2 regions of the Methylobacterium sp. CM6241 genome follow, and region 1 is predicted to be linked to the other one. Evidence: riboswitches for the same ligand, from Rfam matches in the RefSeq annotation. Region 1 holds a riboswitch; the other holds the start of a gene.
The links. Region 1 has a riboswitch for glycine ahead of gcvT (glycine cleavage system aminomethyltransferase GcvT). Riboswitches for the same ligand answer to the same signal wherever they lie in the genome.
Positions count from the first base shown of each region.

Region 2: it holds a riboswitch for glycine, as region 1 does, so the genes downstream of both, ACYQR9_RS21025 (L,D-transpeptidase) here and gcvT (glycine cleavage system aminomethyltransferase GcvT) in region 1, are expected to answer to the same signal.

Region 1 is NZ_CM139246.1:2,928,929-2,938,824, forward strand. Features, by position in the region: gene ACYQR9_RS13630 (endonuclease III domain-containing protein) at 1-449, opposite strand, end outside; glycine riboswitch at 607-706, shown strand; glycine riboswitch at 707-808, shown strand; gene gcvT (glycine cleavage system aminomethyltransferase GcvT) at 859-1,989, shown strand; gene gcvH (glycine cleavage system protein GcvH) at 2,041-2,403, shown strand; gene gcvP (aminomethyl-transferring glycine dehydrogenase) at 2,637-5,483, shown strand; gene ACYQR9_RS13650 (methylated-DNA--[protein]-cysteine S-methyltransferase) at 5,760-6,272, shown strand; gene ACYQR9_RS13655 (cyclic peptide export ABC transporter) at 6,444-8,108, shown strand; gene ACYQR9_RS13660 (GyrI-like domain-containing protein) at 8,121-8,825, opposite strand; gene dapF (diaminopimelate epimerase) at 9,069-9,896, shown strand, end outside.
Region 2 is NZ_CM139246.1:4,479,136-4,489,031, forward strand. Features, by position in the region: gene hpnE (hydroxysqualene dehydroxylase HpnE) at 1-688, opposite strand, end outside; gene ACYQR9_RS21010 (homospermidine synthase) at 703-2,139, opposite strand; gene rnk (nucleoside diphosphate kinase regulator) at 3,341-3,745, shown strand; gene rnk (nucleoside diphosphate kinase regulator) at 3,876-4,310, shown strand; glycine riboswitch at 4,461-4,550, shown strand; gene ACYQR9_RS21025 (L,D-transpeptidase) at 4,870-5,604, shown strand; gene ACYQR9_RS21030 (trimeric intracellular cation channel family protein) at 5,663-6,292, shown strand; gene ACYQR9_RS21035 (amidohydrolase) at 6,393-7,754, shown strand; gene ACYQR9_RS21040 (VOC family protein) at 7,797-8,684, opposite strand; gene ACYQR9_RS21045 (efflux RND transporter periplasmic adaptor subunit) at 8,741-9,688, opposite strand; gene ACYQR9_RS21050 (DUF1656 domain-containing protein) at 9,743-9,896, opposite strand, start outside.

The sequences.
Region 1 (9,896 bases):
GGAATCGCCTCGAGCCACGAGCGCGCCGCATCGACCTCCATCTCCTTCAGGAAATCGAGCGAGAGGGAGCCGTGGCGCTCGGCCACCGCCGCCAGGATGGCACGGATGCGGGGCGCCTTCAGTTCCGGCCATGTCACGCCGGAGATGGTGGCCTCGATCTCCTCCACGGGCGCGCCCACGAGGTCGGCCCAATCCGGGTAGCGTGCCCGCAACGCTTTGAAGGCACGACCGGAATCGGCATTCCGGGTGCGGTGCGACAGGAGCGAGGAGACGAGTTCGCTCAAGGGATCGAGGCTGTGGAAATACGGAATCGGGCAGCCGTAGACGGGGCAGAGCCGGCGATGGATCTCCAGCGCCTTGTCCGTCAGGCTCGCGTCGGCGAGGTCAGCGGAGCGTCTGGTCTGCCGGGGGCGGGGGCCGGCGAGGTCGTGCCCGGATGCGATGGCCATGACAACGGAATCCGCGCCGAGTCCCGCCGGTTCCGATCCGGCGCGAGAGGAAGTGCCGCAGGGCAGCAGTATCGTGCAATAGACTGACAGTTGCGCCAAGGTGAAAGCCCGAACCTTGCGCCCCGGCGAAGGTCATGCGAGGCTCTGTCCGTCAGCGAATGACGAAGCGGGAGAGCCCAGGCCGGTACCAACCGGTCATGGCGCCGACGGAGCAACCACCCCCGGAAACTCTCAGGCACAATCACCGCTTCGTTTTGACAATCTGGAGAGAGGCGCCTTCGCGGGCGTCCACCGAAGGAGAAATCCCACCCTTCCCGGGGCGGGAGAAGCTCTCAGGTAACCGTGACAGATGGGGGTAGCCGGATCGCTCGATCGAGCGTCCGGAGCCGTTCTGTCATGGGATAACCAGATGCCGCTCGACGCTTCCAGCACACCGCTTCACGCGCTCCATCTGCGCCACGGCGCCCGCATGGTGCCCTTCGCGGGTTTTGCGCTGCCGCTCCATTATCCGGCCGGCCTGATCGCCGAACACCTGCACACCCGCAAGGCGGCCGGTTTGTTCGACGTGTCGCATATGGGCCAGATCCGGCTGAAGCCGGGTCCGAGCGGCATGGCGGACCTCGCTTGCGCCCTCGAAACCCTCCTGCCCATCGACGTGCTGGGGCTGGCGCCCGGCCGGCAGCGCTACGGTTTCCTCACCGGTGACACCGGCGGCATCCTCGACGACCTCATGGTCGCGCGCCTCGACGACAGCCTGATCCTGGTCGTCAACGCAGCCAACAAGGTGGCGGACGAGGCCCATCTTCGCGCCCGTCTGGCCGGCCTGTGCGAGATCACCGTGCTGCCCCGGGCGCTCCTCGCCCTTCAGGGGCCGCTGGCCGAGAGCGCCCTGGCGCGGCTCGCCCCGGAGACCGCCGCCATGCGCTTCCTCGATGTGAAGTGGGTGGAGATCCTCGGCGCGTCCGCCCTCGTCAGCCGCTCCGGCTATACCGGGGAGGACGGGTTCGAGATCTCCCTTCCGGAGGATGCCGCGGATGCGGTCGCCGAGGCGTTGCTGCAGGACAGGGACGTGGAGCCCGTCGGCCTCGGCGCACGCGATTCCCTGCGGCTGGAGGCGGGCCTGTGCCTGCATGGAGCCGATATCGATGCCGGGACGAGCCCGGTCGAGGCAGGCCTGACCTGGGCGATCCAGCCGGTCCGCCGCGCGGGCGGCGCGCGTGAGGGTGGCTTTCCAGGCGCTGAGCGCATCCTCCGCGAGATCGGTGACGGTCCCGCGTCGCGGCGCGTCGGCCTGCTGCCGGAGGGCCCGACCCCGGTGCGGGGAGGGGCCGCGCTCGTCGCAGAGGAAGCCGGCGAGGCCATCGGCCGGGTCACCTCCGGCGGGTTCAGCCCCAGCCTCAAGGCGCCCATCGCCATGGGCTACGTCCCCGCCGCCCTGTCGACGCCCGGCACCCGTCTCTTCGCGGAAGTGCGCGGCCGGCGACTGCCGGTCTCGGTCGTGGCGCTTCCCTTCGTGCCGGCGCGCTTCAAGCGCAGCTGAATCCCGGCCCCCGGCCGACTTCCCCCACACCACCTCTCCACGGAGCGCATCATGCTGAAATTCACGGACGAGCACGAGTGGCTGGCCATCGAGGGCGATGTCGCCACCATCGGCATCACCACCCATGCGGCTGAGCAACTCGGAGACCTCGTCTTCGTCGAGCTTCCCAAGGTCGGCGCCAAGCTCGTCAAGGGCGAGGCCGCGGCGGTGGTGGAATCGGTGAAGGCCGCCTCCGACGTGTTCGCCCCGGTCTCGGGTGAGGTCACCGAAATCAACGAGGCCGCCGTGTTGGACCCGGCCAGCATCGGCACCGACCCGCAGGGCGCGGGCTGGCTCTATCGCCTCCGCCTCGACGACGTCGCCTCCCTCGACGGATTGATGGACGAGGCCGCCTACGCCGAGTTCGCGAAATAGCGCTGACTTACCCTCCCCCCGCAGACCTCGGGCCTGCCCGAGATCTGTTCCTGAGTGCCCAAATGGGGCCAAGCCCAATTTGGGTGGGGGAGGGTGCCTGCGGAGCAGGCGGGAGAGGGGGCGACCTCTCCGGACAACGCGCTCCCCTCTCCCGACCCGCATTCGCGGGCCACCCTCTCCCGCAGAGGGGAGAGGGACGCGCACAGCCGTCAATTGCACCTCCGAGGCCCATCATGCCAAACGATCGCTACGATCCCTACGATTTCGCCAATCGCCGCCATATCGGTCCGACCACCGCCGAAATCGCGGCGATGCTGGCCGTGATCGGCTCCGAGAGCCTGCACGGCCTCGTGGACGAGACCTTGCCGGCCGACATCCGCCAGGAAGAGCGCATCGATTTCGGCACGTCGCTCACCGAGCGCAGGGTGCTCGAACATATGCGCGGCATCGCCGACAAGAACCGGCTTCTCGTCTCGCTCATCGGCCAGGGCTACCACGGCACCACGATGCCGCCGGTGATCCAGCGCAACATCTTCGAGAACCCGGCCTGGTACACCGCCTATTCACCCTACCAGCCCGAGATCAGCCAGGGCCGGCTCGAGGCGCTGCTGAACTTCCAGACCCTGGTCTGCGACCTCACCGGCCTCGACATCGCCAATGCCTCGCTCCTCGACGAGGCCACGGCGGCGGCGGAGGCCATGGGCATGGCCTCGCGCATCGCCCGCAACGGCAAGACCGCCTTCTTCGTCGACGGCGAATGCCTGCCCCAGACCATCGCCGTCCTGAAGACCCGTGCCGCGCCGCTGGGCTGGACCGTCGTCGTCGGCGACCCGTCGACCGATCTCGACCCGGCGGAGGTCTTCGGCGCGGTCTTCCAATATCCCGGCGTCTGCGGCGCCATCCACGATTTTTCGGAGGTCATCACCCGCCTGCACGAGGCCGGCGCGGTCGCGGTGATGGCCGCGGATCCCCTGGCCCTCACCCTGCTGAAGCCGCCCGGCGAGATGGGCGCCGACATCGCCATCGGCTCGATGCAGCGCTACGGCGTGCCCATGGGCTATGGCGGCCCGCACGCCGCCTATCTCTCCACCCGCGAGGCGCATAAGCGCACCCTGCCGGGCCGGCTCGTGGGCGTCTCCGTCGATGCGCGGGGAAACCGGGCCTACCGCCTCGCCCTTCAGACCCGCGAGCAGCATATCCGCCGTGAGAAGGCGACGTCGAACATCTGCACCGCGCAGGTGCTGCTGGCGGTCATCGCCGGCATGTACGCGGTGTTCCACGGCCCGCGCGGATTGAAGGCCATCGCCGCCCGTGTCCACCGCGACGCGGTGCGCCTCGCCGAAGGGCTGGAGAGCCTCGGCTTCACCGTGGAGCCGAAGGGCTTCTTCGACACGATCACCGTCGAGGTCGGCGCCTTCCAGGGGTTGATCCTGCAGAACGCGGTGAAGAACGGCATCAACCTGCGGAAAGTGGGCTCGGACCGCATCGGCATCACCGTCGACGAGCGTACCCGGCCCGATATCGTCCAGGCGGTGTGGCGCGCCTTCGGCGGCGAAGGCTTGACCTATGACGAGGCCTGGCCGGCGCAGCGTCTACCAGAGGCAAATCTCCGCACCTCCGCGTACCTGACGCATCCGATCTTCCACATGAACCGGGCCGAGAGCGAGATGACGCGCTACATGCGTCGCCTCGCCGACCGTGACCTGGCGCTGGACCGCGCGATGATCCCGCTCGGCTCGTGCACGATGAAGCTCAACGCCACCGCCGAGATGCTGCCGATCTCCTGGCCGGAATTCTCGGAGATCCACCCCTTCGTGCCGGCGGATCAGGCGGAGGGCTACCAGGAACTCCTGCGCGACTTCTCCGACAAGCTCTGCGCGATCACCGGCTACGACGCGATCTCGATGCAGCCGAATTCCGGCGCGCAGGGGGAATATGCCGGCTTGCTCGCCATCCGGGCCTACCACCTCTCGCGCGGGGAGGGGCACCGCAAGGTCTGCCTCATCCCGTCCTCGGCGCATGGCACCAACCCGGCCTCCGCGCAGATGTGCGGCATGAGCGTGGTCGTGGTCGGCGCCGACCAGCACGGCAACATCGACGTGGAGGACTTTTCGCGGAAGGCCGAGTTGCACGGCGAAAACCTCGCGGCCTGCATGATCACCTATCCGTCGACGCATGGGGTGTTCGAGGTGCGGGTCCGCGAGATCTGCGACATCGTCCATGCCCATGGCGGCCAGGTCTATCTCGACGGGGCCAACCTCAACGCCATGGTGGGCCTCGCGCGCCCCGGAGATATCGGCGCCGATGTCAGCCACCTCAACCTGCACAAGACCTTCTGCATCCCCCATGGCGGCGGCGGCCCCGGCATGGGTCCCATCGGCGTCAAGGCGCATCTCATCCCGTTCCTCCCCTCCGATCCACGGACGGCCGAGGAAGGGGCCGTCTCGGCGGCGCCCTACGGCTCGGCCTCGATCCTGCCGATCTCGTGGAGCTACTGCCTGCTGATGGGCGGGCGCGGCCTCACCCAGGCCACCCGCGTGGCCATCCTCAACGCCAATTACATCGCGAGCCGCCTGAAGGGCGCCTATCCGGTGCTCTATGCCGGGGCACAGGGCCGGGTGGCGCATGAATGCATCATCGACGTGCGGCCGTTCCAGAAATCGGCCGGGATCGGCGTCGAGGACATCGCCAAGCGCCTGATCGATTGCGGCTTCCACCCACCGACCATGAGCTGGCCGGTGGCCGGCACCCTGATGATCGAACCCACGGAATCCGAGACCAAAGGCGAGATCGACCGATTCTGCGATGCGATGCTGGCGATCCGCGAGGAGATCCGCGCCATCGAGGACGGCCGGATGGACAAGGTCGACAATCCGCTGAAACACGCGCCGCACACGGTGGCGGACCTGATCGGCCCGTGGGAGCGGCCCTATTCCCGCGAGGCGGCGTGTTTCCCCTCGGGAAGTCTCGGCATGGACAAGTACTGGCCGCCGATCAACCGCGTCGACAACGCTTACGGCGACCGCAACCTCGTCTGCTCCTGCCCGCCGGTGGATGCCTATAGCGAGGCGGCCGAATAGGGTAGGTTTTCCGCCTCCTAGCCTACCGGTTTCACACCTCTCCTCCTACAGGCAGAGCGCGTCCCTCTCCCCCTTATGGGGAGAGGTTAGGAGTGGGGGTGGCTCCGCCAGCCTCCGTAAGCTGAGGGTCGCCCAACCACCCCCACCTCCAACTCCTCCCCACAAGCTCGACGGATCTCAGGCAGGCCCGAGATCCGCTGGGGAGGAGGGCCGCTTCCCTCCGTGTAGGATGGCGGTCTCCCGAGGCGCGCAACCGCCGGCCCGAGACGATCCGCCATGCCCGACACCCGCTACACGGTCCTGCCCAGCCCGATCGGTCCGCTTGTTCTGGCCGGTACGGACGAGCGCCTGCATTGCATCGGTTTCCCAACCGGCAAGGGCGCCGTTGCCCCGAAACCGGACTGGCTCCGGGACGACGCGGCCTTCGCCGAAGCCCGGCGGCAATTGAGTGCCTATTTCGAAGGCCGGCTCACCAGGTTCGATCTCGAACTCGACCCGCGCGGCACGCCGTTCCAGAGGCAAGTCTGGACCGCGCTCATGGACATCCCGCTGGGCGAGACGATCAGCTACGGCGAGTTGGCCAGGCGAATCGGCCGTCCGAGCGCCAGCCGGGCCGTGGGTGCCGCCAATGGCGCCAACCCGCTCCCCATCGTCGTTCCCTGCCACCGGGTCATCGGCGCGGCGGGCAGCCTCACGGGGTTTGCCGGCGGCCTCGATACGAAACGATGGCTGCTCGCGCTTGAGCGCGGGGCGACCTCTCGTGTCTCGGCGCAGCTCAGCCTGCTCTGAACCCGGCGCGATGCTTTCGATCTGGGGTGTCGTTATTCTCCACATCCCCACCGCGACGACAAGCAGGCCCGTCCGCAGACACGCCCTGCGTGTTTCGAATTTTGGCGCATCCCGTTCCTGACGTATCCGCCTCTCCAGCGGCCCAACGACAGGGCCGAGCCGGAGGGATGAATGGCGGGACCGGACAATCGTCTGAGCGGGCTCGGCAAGGACGCGATGCGCCTGCTGCGTCCGATCTGGCCGCTCGTGGCCGTGTCCTCGGCGATCGGGGCGCTGAGCGGCCTCGCCACTGCGACGGTTCTGGCCAAGGTCAACACGGCCATCCATGCGGAGGGCGGTCTTTCCGAGACTTTCATTCCCGTCTTCCTCGGCCTCGTCCTTCTCGGCGTCGGCGGGTCCCTTCTCTCCGGGCTCGGCAGCGCCCTGGCGAGCGGACGCATCAGCGCCGGCCTCAGCCGCGATCTCGCCGACATGATCCTCACGGCGCCCATCGACCGTATCGAGCAGATCGGCCGCCACAAGGTCCTCGCTTCGCTCAACACGGATGCCGGCACGCTGTCGACGACGGTGGCGATGCTGTCGGGGCTCATCATCCAGAGCGGCGTCACCGCCGGATGCCTCGTCTACATGCTCACCTTGTCAGCCCCGCTCCTCGCCATCACCCTGCTGGTCTTCGGCCTCGGCAGCTATGTCGAGAACATCCTGCGCCGCCGCGCCATGGTCGGCTACCGCACGCGGCGCTCCCTCGCCGACACGATGCAGAAGCATTTCCAGAGCCTGACCGAAGGCAGCCGGGAATTGCGGCTCAACCGGCAGCGCCGGATGCGGTTGAGGGACGGGGCCCTGACCTCGTCCATCGAAGAACTCCGCCGCAACGAATTCAGGACCCATACGCTCCTCGAATTCTCCTACCTGACGAAGAAGCTGGCCCTGTTCGCCACGATCGCGGCCATCGTGACCTACAAGGCGACTCTGGGGATCGACAACGCCGTCCTCTCCGGCTTCGTCCTCGTGCTGCTCTATATCGAGCTGCCGGTCACCTACATCCTCGCCATCCTGCCCGAGATCGGTAGGGCCCGGATCGCCTACCAGCGCATCGCCGAATTCTCGGCCGGACGCACCGTCTCGGAGCCGAACCTGCTCGCGCCGGAGGACACGCGGACGCCCCGGACCATTGAGGAAATCGAGCTTCGCGGCGTCAGCCACACTTTCCCGGCCGCCGAGGGCAAGCCGGGCTTCACCCTCGGCCCCATCGACCTCACCGTGCGGCGGGGGGAGATCCTGTTCATCGTCGGCGAGAACGGCTCGGGCAAGACCACCCTCATCAAGCTGATCCTCGGCCTCTACCCGCCACAGACCGGCACCCTGTTCCTCGACGGGGCGCCGGTGACGGACGAGACGCGGGACGCCTACCGCCAGCATTTCTCGGCGGTGTTCTTCGATTACTACCTGTTCGACGATCTCGTGCTGCCCGCCGGGGCGAACCCGGCGGCGGCGGATGCCTATCTCGAGACCCTGGACCTCGCCCACAAGGTGACGATCCGGGACGGGGCCTTCTCCACCGTCGATCTCTCGGCCGGGCAGCGCAAGCGCCTGGCCCTGGTTCAGGCCTATCTCGAAGGGCGGCCGGTCCTCGTCCTCGACGAGTGGGCGGCGGAGCAGGACCCCACCTTCCGCCGCCTGTTCTACACACGGCTCCTGCCGGACCTGAAGCGTGAGGGCCGGACCCTGATCGTCATCAGCCATGACGACCGCTACTTCGATGCGGCCGACCGGGTGATCCACCTGAACAACGGCGCGATCCTGGAAGCTCCCCGAACGGAAGCGACCGCGTGAGCGAGACGTCGCCTATTTCGGCAGGGCGTAGATATTCACGTCGAGCTTCTCGTCCGCCTTGTCGTTCAGGTCGGTGACGTATTCCTCGATGAAGCGGTCCTGGACCACCACGTCCTTGGCGTCGAGATAGGCGGTGAGCGTCTCGTAGGTGCCGTCGATCTCGTCGTAGGAGCCCTTATGCGGGAAGCGCAGGGCCTTGCCGCTGGGGGTCGTGCCGAAGCGCAGGCCGCCCGACTCGGCGGGCTTCGGGTCCGGCATGGAGGCGATCGGGATCATCGCCTCGAACTGGAATCCGTCATCGTCGGTCTTGGCGAAGACCGCGATCGGCCGGCCGGTGGGGGTGATCCCGTCCTTGGCGAGCGCCTCCTCGATCTTCACGAAGGCGGCCTTCAGGGCCGGCACCGCCTCCTCCCAGCTCGCCCGCCCCGCCAGGATCGCGGCGGGCTTGGGCGGCAGCGAGACCTCGTCCACGTCGTTGGCGTCGCCGGGGGTCTCCACCAGGGTCTGGCGTGCCGGTCCGGCCGGAAGGGCCGGAGCGGCGGGGAGGGCCTGGGTCGGCACCGGACGGGCCGGCGCGTCGGGATTGACCGGATCGGGCGCCGTCGTGGTCGGCAGGGGAGAGGAGGTCGCGGGCGAGGACGGCTGCTGCGCGAGCGCGGAGGAGACGGCCAAAGCGGCGGCGAGGCTGACGAGCGGCAATAGACGATGACGGGTCAAGGCAACGCTCCGGAGATCGCACGCCGCGACGAATCGTACGGCTGAATCGCGAAGCCTTAAAATAGGGAGGAAGCCGCCCGCCTGCGAGACGCCAACCCGCCCCGAACGCAGGAACGTGACGGGCGCGTCCCTTGTGCAACGCTCCCCCGAGCGGCCCCCGCGTGCGCGGCCCGGCGCTTTGTCCTATATGCGGGGGCCTCGCACGCGGGATGCCCCGTTCAGACAACGAAACCGAAGACGATCATGACGAGGCTCGAGAACCGTCGGTTCCTGAAGATGCACGGGGCGGGCAACGCCATCGTGGTGCTGGACCTGCGCGGCACGGAGCTGGTCGTGCGTGCCGAGGAGGCCCGCGCCATCGCTGGCCACCCGCGCTCGGGCTTCGACCAGCTGATGGTCATCCACGATCCGCGCAGCCCCGGCACGGACGGCTTTATGCGGATCTACAATACCGACGGGTCGGAATCCGGCGCATGCGGCAACGGCACCCGCTGCGTCGCCTACGCCATGCTGGACGACCCGGCCATGGCGCGCCCGGCTGAGAACGGCCGCCTCACCCTGGAGACCAAGGCGGGGCTCGTCGAGGTGAAGCGCGTGGCGCACACCTCCTTCACCGTCGATATGGGCCGCCCCCGCCTCAAGTGGGACGAGATTCCGCTGGCCGAGCCGTTCCCCGACACGCGGCGGATCGAGCTCCAGATCGGCCCAATCGACGCGCCCGTGCTGCATTCGCCGGGCGTGGTGAATATGGGCAACCCCCACGCGGTGTTCTTCGTCGAGCGCGATCCCGACGACTACGATCTCGGCCGCATCGGCCCGATGCTCGAGAACCACCCGATCTTTCCCGAGCGCGCCAACATCTCCGTGGCGCAGGTGACGGGGCCCGACACGATCAAGCTTCGGGTCTGGGAGCGCGGCGCCGGGTTGACGCTCGCCTGCGGCACCGCCGCCTGCGCCACCCTGGTGGCGGCCTCGCGCCTGCGCATGCTCGGGCGCCACGCCACGGTGAGCCTGCCCGGCGGCGACCTCGTCATCGAATGGCGGGCCGACGACCACGTGCTGATGACCGGC
Region 2 (9,896 bases), 1.6 Mb from region 1:
CGAGGCGGTGCAGACGGCTGTTATGGCGGACCACCGCCCCCCGCTCCTCCAGGAAGCGTAATGCCGGGTCGACGAAGGCCTTCGAGAGCCCGCCCTGGGCGACGACAGGCCGGCAGGAATGCCCGCCCTCGACGAAGGTCTCGCGCAGGACCTGAGCGGCAAGGGTCGCATCCGCGTCCCTTGGGTCGATGTTCAGTGCGGCCAGGAGGACGGGGCGCCAAAGCCGCTCGTAGAGTGTCCCCTCGCAAGCGAGGACATTCGAGACTTTCGCACCCGGCCGTGCCGAAAGGAGGCGAAGGATCGGTGCGTAATCGGTAGCCAGGGTACCCGGGACGCGCCGGCTGGGATCGAGGATCCACCAAGGCACGCGCCCCTTGTTAAGGCGCAGTGTCCAGCGCTCACCCGCGGCGAGGTCAACGAAGGGAAACTCTGCCCGCGCATGCACGGAGACCGCGTTGCGGCCTCCGATGCGGTCAAGGAAAGCAAATGTCGCCCTATTGCCCGACAGGACAAGGTGGTTGCCATTGTCGATTGTCATCCTGAGTTGCGGATCGTGATAGGACCTGCAGCGGCCGCCGGCATGACCAGCGGCCTCGTGGACGATCACCGTACGCCCAGCTTCCACGAGGCGCACGGCCGCTGAGAGCCCCGAGAGCCCCGCGCCCACGACGTGAACGACCCCAGTCATCGCGTACCCTTCCGTTAACGGACGAGGACGTTGCGGAACTGCCAGGGATCAGTTTCGTCGATGTCTTCCGGGAAGAGGCCGGGGCGGCCGGCGAGTGGGGTCCAGTCGGTGTAAACGCCAACGACGAGGCCGAGATACGGGCTCTGAACTTCGAGACAGCGGCGGAAGTCCATCTCGTCGGCCTCGACGATGCCGGCCTTCGGGTTCTCCAAGGCCCAAACCATACCGGCGAGCACCGCCGAGGTCACCTGAAGGCCGGTGGCGTTCTGGTATGGGGCGATGCGCCGGGTCTCCTCAATGGAGAGCTGCGAGCCGAACCAGTAGGCGTTCTTGGCGTGGCCGTAGAGGAGCACGCCGAGCTCGTCGATTCCGTCGAGGATCTCGGTTTCGTCCAGGATGTGGTGCCTCCCCTGCACCTCGGCCGCCTTGCCGAACATCTCGTGCAGGGAGAGGACCGCATCGTTGCAGGGATGGTAGGCATAGTGGCAGGTCGGCCGATAGGCGGCGCGCTCGCCCTCCAGCACCGTGTAGTAATCCGAGATCGAGACGGCCTCGCTGTGGGTCACGAGGAAGCCGAACTGCGCCTGGGACGTCGGTGTCCAAGAGCGCACGCGGGTGTCGGCGCCGGGCTGGTGCAGGTAGATGGCGCAGCGCGAGCCCCTCTCCTGGTCGCGGGCGTTGTCCGGACGCCAGGTCTCGTGGGTTCCCCATCCGAGCTCGGCCGGCTGGTTGCCCTCCGAGACGAAGCCTTCCACCGACCAGGTGTTCACGAACACCCCCTGCGGTTTCGGGGTATTGGCGCGCTGGGTGTCGCGCTCGGCGATGTGGATGCCCTTGACGCCGACCTCGCGCATGAGGCTGGCCCAGCCGGCGCGGTCCTTCGGCTCGGGGATCTCAAGGCCGAGATCGCCGGCGACATTCAGGAGCGCCTGCTTGACGAACCACGAGACCATGCCGGGATTGGCGCCGCAGCACGACACGGCGGTGGTGCCGCCTGGGTTGGCGGCGCGCGCGTCGAGGATTTCCTGGCGCAGCGCGTAGTTGGTGCGGTCGCCCTGGCTCCGGTCCTTGTCGAAGTAGAACCCCGGCCACGGCTCGGCGACCGTGTCGATGTAGAAGGCGCCCAGTTCGCGGCAGAGCTCCATGATGGCGCGGGAGGACGTATCGACGGATACGTTCACGCAGAAGCCCTGGCCGCCGCCCTCGGTGAGGAGCGGGGTGAGGACGTCGCGAAAATTCTCCTTCGTCAGGGCCACCTGCTCGAAGCGCAGACCATGCCTGTCGGCGAGGGCCCAGTGCGCGTTCGAGGGCTCGACGACCGTGAAGCGGTCCTTGTCGTACTCGAAGTGGCGCTCGATCAGCGGAAGGACGCCGCGTCCGATGGACCCGAAGCCAATCACGACGATGGGGCCGGTGATACGACCGTAGACTGGCCAAATGGGTTCGGTCATCGTTCTTATTCCTTTACAAAGGGGAGAGTTCGGTGAGGCTTCAGCCGTGACCGCCAAGTCGTTCATCCGAGGGACTGAAAGAATTCAGGATGAGCAGCGACCGGATCGGACGAACCGATCCGATCACCATGACCCGTCCTAGATCATCGATGGATTGGCTCGGCCGTCCGCCATGCCATTGCGCCGCCGAGGCTGAGCAGCCGGAGTGAAACCGGCGGCTTTAACCGATTAGAAGTTGAAACGAGGCTGGCTGAGAAGTACCTCGCTTGAGGTCTAGGCCCCACTGGAAGACCACGACGTCGACGGACGGCGACAACAGGCGGAAACGACCAGCTTGCGCCCACGCCGATATGCCGTCGCTCGCTGAGGCTACGCTATGCGTTTTCACCAAGCCTGTCCGAGAACGGCATCTGAGCTAGGACTGGAATTTATTGGAAAACTATCCCTGGAACGGGCCCCGCCTCAAAAGGCTGGCCAAGTGCCAGGGCTTAGGAGCCTGCTTGCAGACTGCCCGCACGCCCCAAGAGGCGAATGCTTTGTAAAAGGTTTGACATGATGGGGCGGAGCATAGGCGAAGCCGTACGGGTGTCAATCGACGCTTTCCGCAGGCCGAACTTTCTAAACTGGAAGGTGCGGCGAAACGGGAATTGACAAGCAGGTGGACTTCCGAGAGGATCGAAAGATCATGCGCAATTCTTGGCCTCCCCATCGGGACCTGCTCCGGGCAGGTAGACTTATCGCGGGCGAATAGCCCCGAGCCGGAGGTGCCTGCGTGCACTGACCGCTCGGGGATTGCGAGCTAGCTCAATTTAGAGCTAACCAATATAATCAAATATTTGACCGGCGGGAGGAGCCTATATGGCTTACCCCTCGGCTGACCTGCGTCGCGTCCTCGCTTTTCTATTGGCGGTGGGCCCGTACTTGCGGAGTAACAGCTATGGAAAATTCCAAGTCCGCCCCGACATCGCCTTCCGCGACCGAGATCCGCGATGACAAGGCTGGGAGTAGCGGGGCGGCACCTGCGCATGATGTGGTTCCGCTGGCGCGCACCGTGATCCCCTTCTCGCGTGGGAATTACCCAAGGCCGCAATCCGGGCAGGGCAACGACCGGTCCGCCGCGGCCAATTCAGACAAGGACGACGACCCCGGACCAAGCGCCGCTTGATCGTCCGAGGTCGAAATACAGCAAGGATCGACGACTATGTCGCAAAAGATGACGAAGCCACAAATCAAGATGACGAAGGACGATCATGAACGCCTGTCGCAGCTGGCTTCATTTGCCACTGACCGTTCGCCCGAGGTTGCCGACTTTCTCGCCGATGAAGTGGATCGGGCCAGAATCGTCGGTCAAAGGGCATGCGTGGCAGACCTCGTCCAGATGGGGTGCATGGTCGAATTCAGGGACGACGCAACGGGAAAGGTTCAGGCCGTGACTCTGGTCTACCCTGGCGAGGCGGACATCGAACAGGGAAGAGTGTCCGTCATGACGCCCATCGGGGCGGCCTTGATCGGGCTTAGTCTCGGCCAGTCGATAAATTGGCGAACCCGCACGGGCATCGTGAAACGACTGACGGTCCTCGACGTGAAAGTGCCGGAGACGGTGTAGGGGGCGTCCTGCCGATCGCCTTACTCCAATACCGTACCGAACCATTCGATCTTAACTTACCTCATACCTCAGAGATGGGAGCTTTTACGCAATGACGGGTCACATCGTCCTCGGAGGATCGCCCCACTTGATGATCCCGGACACAGATTTCCTCGACCTGCGCCGGGTCGCATCCGGTCATCCTCAAATGGATACGAAGGCCACCGCACCTGATCTTCTCGCTGCCGAGTTGGACCGCGCTGAAATCGTCAGGCCGGAGGCGTTGCCTTGGAACGTTGTGACGATGCATGCGCGCGTCGAGTATCGGGACGACGTCACCGATCATGTCGAGCGCCTGACGCTGGTCTATCCCGATGAGGAGCAATGGGACGAGACTTGTGTCTCGGTCCTGTCACCCCTCGGCGCAGCTGTGTTGGGCTTGTCCGAAGGTCAATCCATACAGTGGCGTACACCCACGGGCGGCATTCGGGGCGTAACGATCCTGCACGTCATCTTCCAACCCTATCAGTTCGAGCCAAGCTTGTACGGCGAGGGTCTGATAAATTGCTTCCTTAATAGGAAATGACACCGCGCCCATCCGAGCGAAGCCCGTCTGACCCATTCCCACGACGTATCAGGAACAGCCTATGTGCCTCAACGCACCCACATTGATTGTAAGCTAACGAATTATCTGGCGTGCCGCTCGTTTGGCCGATACATCAGTGGTCAAGTCATCTATCGACGAGCGGGAGAGAGCCGGTGTGAACCGGCCGCCGAAGGAGCAACCGCCCCGGAAACTCTCAGGCACCCGGACCGCCCGTCGTTCAACACTCTGGAAAGCGGAGCGTCAGCTCCCGCCGACGGTGTATGCCCATGCCTGCGCGAAGGCCCGGGTGAAACTCTCAGGCCAATGACAGAGGGGGCCGCATGCATGACGCATGCGGAGCAACCTTTGGAGGCCTGCGCAATGACGTCCCCATAGCCTGACACGCCGCGAGCCCATGAGCTTGCCGCCTCACCCTCCGCGACCGGCCGGCTCGTCCCGCGAGCCGCAATGACGCCGCACGTCCGGCATCGACCGCGCGGCGCCCTCGAACCTGCCTAGAGCCGCGCCACTTTCGAACGCCCAATCAGGATACACGACGATGTTGGCTACCCGCCGATCCCTGCTCCTCGCCGCAGCCGTCCTCGCACCCGGTCAGGCGCAAGCCTTCTTCTGGGACACGCAGCCCGAAGCGCCGAAGGCACCAGTACCCGTCGATCCCGCGTCGAACCGCGACGCCTGGTTCACCGGCGCGATCCCAGACGATCCCTTCGACGTCCCTACGGTCGATCTGACGCTCGTACCCCCGGAATTTCGCAAGCAACTGGTGAATTACGACGGGCCGGAGTGCGCAGGCACGCTGGTCATCGATACGCACGCCCGCTTCCTCTACCTCGTGCGCGAGGGTCGGACCGCGATCCGCTACGGCATCGGGGTGGGCCGGGCTGGCTTCACTTGGTCCGGCACCGCCGTGATCAAGCGCAAGGCCAAGTGGCCGGGCTGGCGCCCGACGGAGGCCATGCTGAAGCGTCGGCCCGGCATCCCACGTTACGTCGAGCCTGGCGTCGAGAACCCGCTCGGGTGCCGCGCCCTCTACCTCTACCAAGGCGACAAGGACACGCTCTACCGCATCCACGGCACCAACGAGCCTTGGACGGTGGGCGGCACGGATTCCTCCGGCTGCATCCGCCTGCTGAACGAGGACATCTACGATCTCTACGGTCGTGTCCCGACCGGTACGACCGTCGTCGTGAAGACGTCGATGCCGGAGGCGATGGTGCAGCGTGAGTGGGATGATCACCCCCGTTCCGACAACCAGGTCCTGCTCTTCCGATGAATGCCGTGGTGCGAAGGCACCGCGACGAGACCGCTTCTGACCGCCAGGATGAAACCCGATGTTCGAGACTGCGACCGCCACCCTGGATTGGCTCGGCGTGATCGTCTTCACGGTCGCCGGGGCCCTCGTTGCATCGCGTAAGGAAATGGATTTCGTCGGGTTCGCCGTGTTGGGCACCGTGACGGGTGTCGGGGGCGGGACGCTCCGGGACCTCCTGCTTGGCCAGCCAGTGTTCTGGACGCAGCAACCGGCCTACCTCCTGGCCTGCGTGCTCGTTTCCTGCGCCGTGTTCTTCGTCGCGCACATCCCGCAATCCCGGTACCGATACCTCGTGCGCCTCGACGCCCTCGGCCTGGCGCTCTTCACCGTGGCGGGGGCGGAGAAGGCCTTGCAGGCTGGTGCGAGCGCCACGGTAGCCATCGTCATGGGAGTGGTGACGGCCACCTTCGGAGGCCTCCTGCGCGACCTTCTCGGGGGGGACAGTCCAGGTATCCTCAGCAGGGAAATCTACGCCTCGGCCGCCGCGGCCGGTGCCGCGGCCTTCGTCGCCCTGACCATCCTTGGCGTCCCGCGCGAGCTTGCGTTGGGCGCCGGCTTCCTCGTCGCCCTGCTGGTGCGGGCCGCTTCGCTCCGCTTCGGTTGGACGCTTCCGCGATATCGCCCCCGCGCCGGCATCCCCTATAATTGACAGGGCCGATCCATCGCGTCTCGCCGACGTCGAGACGCCTCGCAACGACGGACATCGTCGCAGCAGCGCTGCCGCGGTCCGACCAAAGGGATACACCAAGATGGTTATCGGCAAACGCTGCAGCCGGCTCGCGCTGGCAGCCTTCATTCCGCTCTCGACCATTCCTAATCCGGCCTTCGCCCAAGGCGGCCCTAAGGCTCTGCCCGGACCGACGGAGGCGCAACTCGCGAAGCTGAAGGTCATCTACGAGGACCTCCACGCCAACCCGGAGCTCTCGATGCAGGAGACGCGCACGGCCGGCATCGCCGCGAAATGGCTCAAGGACCAGGGCTTCGAGGTCACCGAGGGCGTGGGCGGCACGGGCGTGGTCGGCCTCCTGCGCAACGGCGACGGCCCGACCGTGCTTCTGCGCGCCGACATGGACGGCCTGCCGATGAAGGAGAACACCGGCCTTCCCTATGCCAGCACGAAAAAAGGGACGGATCCGGCGTCCGGCCGTGAGACGGCCATCGCGCATTCCTGCGGGCACGACCTGCACGTGACCTGGCTGATGGGCGCGACCCAGATCCTGGCCGCCAACAAAGAAAAATGGCATGGGACCGTGATGGCCGTGTTCCAGCCTGGCGAGGAGATCGGCGAGGGCGCCAAGGCCATGGTCGACGACGGGATGGTGAAGCGCTTTCCGAAGCCGGTCGTCACCTTGGGGCAGCACGTGCTGCCGTTCCCGGCCGGGCAGGTTCGCCTCGCCAGCGGCCCCGTTCTCTCCCGCAGCGACAGCATGAAGGTAACGTTGTACGGACGCGGCGGGCACGGCTCCGGGCCGGAATCAACCATCGATCCGGTGGTCATGGCCGCCGCAACGGTGATGCGCCTGCAAACCATCGTCTCGCGCGAGGTCTCGATGTCGGACAGCGCCGTAATCTCGGTCGGGTCGATGCTGGCTGGGTCGAGCGCCAACATCATCCCGGACGAGGCGCAGCTGCAGCTCAACGTTCGCACCTACGACGATGGAGTGCGTGATAAGGTGCTGGCCTCAATCAAGCGGGTCATCGACGGGGAGGCCGCCATATCCGGTGCTCCGAAGCCGCCTCTTCTGACGATGCTGGGGCAGTTCCCCCTGACTGTGAACGACGAGGAAGCGACCGCCAAGGTGACCGAGGCCCTCAAGCACCGCCTGGGGGCCGACACGGTGCGGACCGCCAGCAGCGCAAACGCCAGCGAGGACTTCACTGTCTTCGCCCGCGCCTGGGACGTGCCGTCGGTGTTCTGGTTCGTTGGAGGGACTGACCCGAAGCTCTACGCCGAGGCGGAGAAAGCCGGGACCCTGAACGAGCTTCCCTCGAACCACTCCCCTGAGTACGCGCCTGTCCTGACACCGACCCTGCGCACCGGCGTGGAGACGATGCTCGCAGCCTCTGGTCAGTGGCTGGCCCCGGGCGCCGCGGATTCGCAGGCACGCTGAACCGAATGGCGCCGGGTAGGAACCCGGCCCCATTCCGAAGCTTCAGTGCTCCGGCGTAAGCCGTAGATGTGTTCCCCACGGATCGCGCATCATGAGCGTTTCCCCATCCTCGATGACAGACGCGCGTGCGACTTGGCAGCGGCTCCGTACCGATGCAAGCGTCTCACCCTTCGCGATCAAGGAGACCTCCGCGAGGCCGGTCGTCCCCTCGACGCGTACCGGAGCGCCACGGCTGTTCCAGATGTTGCCAGCAAGCTGGTGATGGTAGCCGCCAGAGCCGAGGAACAGGGCGCCTGGATAGCGGCACATGACATCGAAGCCGAGCAGGTCCACATGGAAGCGCTCCGTCGCGTCGAGATCGCCGACTTGCAGGTGGACATGTCCGACGCAACTGCCGGCCGGCATGCCGGCCCAGGGCCGGATGGCGGCACCGACGATGCCGGCGCGATCCAGACGCTCATTGCGCATCACAACGGAGCCGTCCTGCGCCCGTTGCCATTGCTGGCTGGGGCGGTCGACGTAGATCTCGATGCCGTTGCCCTCCGGGTCGGAGAGGTAGACCGCCTCGCTGACAAGGTGATCCGCCGCGCCCGTGAGCGTGACGCCGTTCCGGTCCGCGTGCAGGAGCCAAGCGCCAAGATCGCCGCGGGTCGGCAACAGGAAAGCGGTGTGGAAAAGACCCGCTTCCTGCTGTGTCCACGGCCGGGCATCCGGGTCCGCCCGTAGGACGACGAGCGTCGTGCCGCCCGTCCCGAGCCGTACGGTGTCGCCGGCCTCCGCCTCGACGCCAAGGCCGATCACATCCCGGTAAAAGGTCCTGACGGCGTCGAGGTCGCACACGACGAGGGTCACCGCACCAACATGGTAGGGTGCGTTGGCTAGAACGCCATCCGCCCCGTCATTCGCTAGGCTCAATGCCGGATCAGTCATGGTGTATCTCCGTGTCTGGATAACAGCTTGAGAGGAGTGGGATTGCCCACGGGGCTTCAGCGTGCGGTGGTCTCCCCGGCGACCGGGGGCGGGGCCCCCCGCCAGGAGCCGAACAGGCTGAAGTGCGAAGTCTCGCCCTTCGGTTCGACCGCGACCGTCGCGGTGCGGCCCGAGACCAGCCGGGTCTCGTCGGGAACGCGATCGAGCTTGATCCGCACCGGGATGCGTTGCGCCAGCCTTACCCAGGCGAAAGTCGGGTTGACGCTGGCGAGTAGGCTAGACCCGGCGGTGCGCTCGCGATCCTCGATGCCCCCGGCGAAACTTTCGACATGGCCCGTCAGGGTCCCCGCCTCGCCCATAAGGCGGATGCTGGCTCTGTCGCCGACATGGATGCGCGGCAGCTTGGTCTCCTCGAAGTAGCCCTCAACCCGCAGGGTGTCGCTGTCGATGAGCGCCATCACCCCGCGCCCGGTGGAGACGTAGGTGCCGGGGCGCAGGCCCATGTTGGTGATGCGTCCGTTCACCGAGGCCTTCACCTCGGAACGTCCGAGGTTGAGCTTGGCGGTGTCTCGGTCCGCCATGGCCTGCTCATAGGTGGCCTTGGCCTCCAGGTCGGCGGCCTGGGCGGCCTCGACCCGCTGCTGGGACGCCGCAGCGTCGCTCAACTTCAGGTAGCGGGCGTAGTCGGCTGCGGCCTGTGCGGCGGTTGCCTTCTTGCCCTCGACCATCGCCTCCGCCTGACGGAGCGACAGGGCGAAGCGGTCGGGGTCGATCCGGAACAGCACGTCGCCCCGCTTCACCACCTGGTTGTCGGCGATGAGTACCTCACTGACGAGGCCAGAGACGTCCGGCGCCACCTGCACCACGTCGGCGCGCACGCGCCCGTCCCGCGTCCACGGCGCCTCCATGTAGTAGTCCCACAGCGCCAAACCGACGACGACGGCGGCGGCGGCGATCCCGAGGGTGATGAGGATGCGGAACGAAAGGGCGAGGAATCGAGGCATCGGGGATTCCGGAAGGTCTGGACATGGATGGAGCGGTCGAATTCTGTTGGCCGCTTAAGAGGTGAGCGGGACCGCCACCGAGACGACGAGACCGAGGAGCACGACGTAGAGGGCGAGGTCGAACAGCGGCCGGTGCCAGACGAGGCGATAGAACCCGGTCCGGGCCAGCACCCACCGGAGGGGTAGGCTGACGGCGAAGGCGATCAGC